2 regions of the Pelosinus baikalensis genome follow, and region 2 is predicted to be linked to the other one. Evidence: a T-box and tRNA genes for the amino acid it is inferred to sense, from the RefSeq annotation. Region 2 holds a T-box; the other holds one or more tRNA genes.
What was found. The T-box of region 2 lies ahead of thrS (threonine--tRNA ligase). A T-box ahead of a tRNA ligase gene usually reads a tRNA of that ligase, here a tRNA-Thr.
Positions count from the first base shown of each region.

Region 1 (2,479 bases), on a different contig from region 2:
AGATATTCGACATTGGTCCCAAGTGCCGGCATCCGGTTCATTTATTGCCTGAAAAACAGTAACGCCCCAATCGCTTATGCTGTTCTCTTGTGCCCAAGTTCCACCGGGACCAAACCGCTCAGCAAAATCGTGTCCAATCTTGTACCACTTCTTATAGTCGCCCAAAGGGTTTGTATAATTCCCATAATACTCAAAAAGAACAATAGGCGTAATTCCTGCGTTATAAGCTTGCAACATGGCCTTATCACTCATTGATGCCTTGGTTTGAGCTGTGCTGTCATTATAATAGTAGTTTGGATAAAGATTCATTCGTGCCATTTTTGCACTATAAGAGTTAATAGCGTCATATTTCTCCGCTTCTGCTGTTCCAGCTAATCCGTTGGTAATATTCCCTCCACCTGTTACTGAATTGATATAGAGTTCATTCTTTGAAGCCGCATAAACGTCCTCAGCGTTTCTCTCTGGTGCTGTTAACTGTTGACCTACTGTTTTCATTATATTACCTCCAAATTTTATTATTTGTTAAAACCAACATAACCAAGAAACTCTGTGTGCTCCTGTATATCGGCTTTCACTAATACACATTCCGTGGCAATTAAAAATTAAACTACCGAATGTGAATTTATTTGTTATTCTTTATCCGTACATGTAAGTTGAATTTTGGATAGGTATAAAATAAAAAAAGCCGTCTCACTAAGACGGCTAAACCTAAATTTATTGTGGCAATCGAAAAAACATAACAACAAGTAACCCAATAGCGGCCGCACCAATAGCTATTAATCCATATAAAATTTCCATATTATCAGACCTCCCAGTATAAATTACGTAACTGACGACGATTATGTGAACAAAATAAAAAAGCGACCGCCCTATTAATTAAGGTAAGACGGTGCTTTGATTGGAAACTATATGTGATTTGTAACATCCTACCAGAGACGTGTTAAAACTTAAACCCTGCACCAACATAAGCAGCCGACTGACTTCCTAATTGATAAGCACCAACTTTGCTAATACTGCCAGTATAACCAGCACCTGGTTCAATCTTACCTTTAGTGAACATCGCGCCCGCCGTGATCACGTTATGCCTTGTATAATTTCGCAGAAGATGAGCACTATAACAATGTTATTACTCCAATATCGGCCAAAGAAGAAAACCCTGTCACTATACCGCAGGTCGAAGAAACAGGTATCTCTGAGGTACCTCATTTATTGCATTAAAAAAAGCGCGTAGTTTTTAGCTACACGCCTTCATTTTAGAACAGGTTGCACACTTGAGCAACTCATTCCATTGCACACCTGTTTGATTTTACTGGAGCCGATATGCAGATTCGAACTGCAGACCTACTCATTACGAATGAGTTGCTCTACCAACTGAGCTATACCGGCAATCTACCTCTACTATTTTATCTCAATACAACCTCATAGTCAAGAATGCTGCACGTACTTAATTTGGTAAAATTCTATAGTATTCCTTGAATATATTTTTCTAGCAAAGCATTTATAATTGTAAAAACTTTGCTACATTTCCTCCTAGTACCCGTTCCAAAACATATGGATCTGTCACTAGTTCCTCTATGACCATTTTAGCTATGAATGGCGAAGAATAAGGAGCGTCCGAGCTAAAAAAAGTCCTTTCCGGGAATTCTCTAATTGCAAAAGACAGGGCTATTGTCGTATAAGCAGCTGATAAGTCTAAATAGGCATTTGGTATTTCTTTGATTGCTTTTAACGTATCTAACCAATGTATCCCACCCATATGTCCCATGATTGTCGGCACCGTAGGATATCGTCTTGCCAACATCAACAATTCCTTAATATCTTCAAGCTTCAAAGGAAAAAACGTATGCACCCATAACGGTAAATTACCCATCTCTTGGGATGCACGAAACAATGCGTCCATCTGAGAAATCTGCCCTGAACCTGGTGTTAATTCCCCTATCCCCCGAAAGTCATTAGCAATTACGTACTTTTCTATCCAGTCCAGATTTTCGGAATAGGATAAACCAAAGGGAATCGACCCAAAGCCGATATATTTCCCAGAGTTTTCTTTAATTACTTTAGCAAGCTCCTCAATTCCCCGGATTCTTTCATCCCGTGGATTTTTTACTCCATTTAAGACATCATATAATTTATTCATTTCTTCTTCAAAGGCCGTTATATTGGTTGTTGTTTCGGGATGAACTATAGTGGTAAATAGAATCGTTAGATCAATCTTAGCTTCTGCCATCAGTTTTATTTGCTTATCAGGCGGAAGCATAACATGAGCATGACTATCAATAATCATCGATAAAATCCTCCTCTTATTCTGCATCCTTTCGTTGTCAGGCACTATTCAAATTCTTTTATTTTTTCCTGGAGCCGCTGCTGAATAGAATGCAATATTTCCAATTGCTTATTCACTTCATTAAGTTTAACTTGATATAGCTTATAAGCTTCTTTACATAATGGACGATCATTTTGCGGCAACATCGGACAATCA
Region 1 is NZ_JAJHJB010000032.1:55,683-58,161, reverse strand. It holds partial or broken gene LMF89_RS18770 (hypothetical protein) at 1-495, opposite strand, end outside; tRNA gene LMF89_RS18765 (tRNA-Thr) at 1,311-1,386, opposite strand; gene LMF89_RS18760 (amidohydrolase family protein) at 1,499-2,284, opposite strand; gene LMF89_RS18755 (MerR family transcriptional regulator) at 2,329-2,479, opposite strand, start outside.
Region 1: it encodes a tRNA-Thr, which carries the amino acid that the T-box ahead of thrS (threonine--tRNA ligase) is inferred to sense. The anticodon was not compared.

Region 2 (2,479 bases):
GCTGCGAGGTCTTGTCTTATACATCCGCACATGGAAAGGACAACTCATAGGTTTTACATAATAGTTTGTATTTTCCTCTTCGTCCTTGGCTGCCATTTTCATTGGAGGATACATACCTTCCGCAAAATGATCTAAATGCCCTGATGTTTCCCAAAGATTGCTTTGACCAATATGGGGAGTATAAATATACTCATACCCACGCCTACGATGTTCTTTACGCCAGTAAAACTCTATTTCCTCACGGACAACAGAAAGCTTAGGGTGCCAAAGGATAAGTCCTTGACCGATATATTCATCAATGGAAAATAAATCAAGTTCTTTGCCAATTTTACGATGGTCACGTTTCTTCGCTTCTTCCACTGCCGTCAGATAGGCGTTCAACTCAGACTGCTTAGTAAATGCTGTCCCGTATATACGTTGGAGCATTTTGTTTTTGGAATCACCTCCCCAATATGCACCTGTACAGGAAGTAAGCTTTATTGCCTTAATCATTCCGGTATTGGGAAGATGAGGACCTGCACAAAGATCAATAAAATCCCCCTGTCGATAAAAAGTGATCGGCTCGTTATCAGGTAGTTCCTTAATCAATGCTGCTTTGTACGGTTCATTAAGCTGCTCTACAAGCTTTAATGCCTCCTCACGAGGAAGTTCAAAACGCTCCAAAGCAAGATTTTGTTTAATTATCCCTTTCATCTCTGTTTCCATTTTACCTAAGTCATCAGATGAAAATGGCAGATCTGAGTCAACGTCATAATAAAATCCATTTTCTATTGCAGGCCCAATGGCAAGCTTTACCTTTGGATAAAGCTTTTTGATAGCTTGAGCAAGAACATGGGAAGCCGTATGACGTAGCACTTTTTTACCAGCTTCATCGTTAAATGTAATCACATTTAACGAACAATCTGCATTCACGGTGGTTGTTATATCCACCACCTTTCCGTTAATCTCAGCAGCAAGGGCTTCTTTAGCGAGGCCTGAACTGATTTTTTTCGTAATTTCAGCACACGTGGTCGAGACTGCCACCTCGATTTGATTTTCATTCTTTAGCTTTACACTAATCACCATCAACACCTCTTTCTTTTTTATAATATAAAAAGCCCTCGCCCCTGAAAAATCAGGGGTGAGAGCTTTTTATCACACGGTTCCACCCTGCTTATGCCCAATGAAAAATATCCTTTGAGCATCGCTTTAAAACCTCGATAACGCAAGGTGTGCGGCTATGCTTAATTGAAAATGAAAAAATCATATCCGTTCAGCACGCAACTCAAGAGTGGTCTTCTCTGTTAACTCCGAAAGGACGCTTTCAGCCGGTGGCATCCTATCTCTGCTCGATTTTATTAACAGATACTCTCTCTATCACGGTTTTTATTTATTAAATATGTATACATTGTAGTATAAAAAAGTACATCTGTCAATTTAACAATTTTTCATCCAGGATTTAAATTGTAACCATCTGCTACTTTTTTAGTCTCAAAAATAGAAACAACCCGAGTAGCTGATGATACTAAAGCCCTCTGCATGTAAATGAAATTCTTCTAATAAATTTTATTGCCTTCCTGCATCTAAAAAAGCCTTCCGACAAAACGCCGGAAGGCTTGAATTTACTGGAGCGGGTGAAGAGATTCGAACTCTCGACCCACGGCTTGGGAAGCCGGTACTCTACCACTGAGCTACACCCGCACACTATATAAAAAGATTGAGGTACTGATAGAGCCTTCTTTTGCTCTGTTATGACTGCTTAGTATCCCAACGCTAATTATTATACCATATGCGTACAATAATAGCAATGAGTGGCGATAAATTCCTATTTTCATCACATGAAGTGCGTTTCTATTTATTTAGGTTAAACCTTAAACTTAACAATTTCCAATTGCAGTTTTTCAGCTAATTGTGATAATGCGTCACTGGCAATAGCAATTTCTTCAATGGATGCGGTTTGTTCCTCTGTAGAGGCAGATACCGTTTGCGTCTTGCTCGCAGTTTTATCGCTAACCCCGTCCAGTACTTCCATGGATGATGCCACCTGCTTTGCTCCTTCTGCTATATCGTGAATTGCAGCGACGGTTCTTTGAATCTCATCAGTTACGTGGTTTACTAACGTAGCAATTTCAACAAAAGTATCTCCTGTTGCATTAATATTTTCCGTTCCTTGCTTAACCGCCAATGTGCCTTCATCCATCGCATGTACCGCTTTTTCAGTGTCTTGCTGAATTTCACTAATTAATTGTCTGATTTGCTCTGAGGCAGTTTCAGATTGCTCCGCTAATTTTCTTACCTCCTCTGCTACTACAGCGAAACCTTTACCATGCTCACCAGCCCGTGCAGCTTCAATAGCAGCATTTAGAGCAAGCAGGTTGGTTTGATTTGCAATATTGGCTATCGTACTTACAATTTGTCCTATTTCTTTAGACCTGTCTCCCAATTTATCAACAAGCCCCGCTGAATTTATAACAGTTCTCTCAATATCATTCATCTGACC
Region 2 is NZ_JAJHJB010000008.1:136,359-138,837, forward strand. It holds gene thrS (threonine--tRNA ligase) at 1-1,065, opposite strand, end outside; T-box leader at 1,114-1,369, opposite strand; tRNA gene LMF89_RS08380 (tRNA-Gly) at 1,606-1,680, opposite strand; gene LMF89_RS08385 (methyl-accepting chemotaxis protein) at 1,844-2,479, opposite strand, start outside.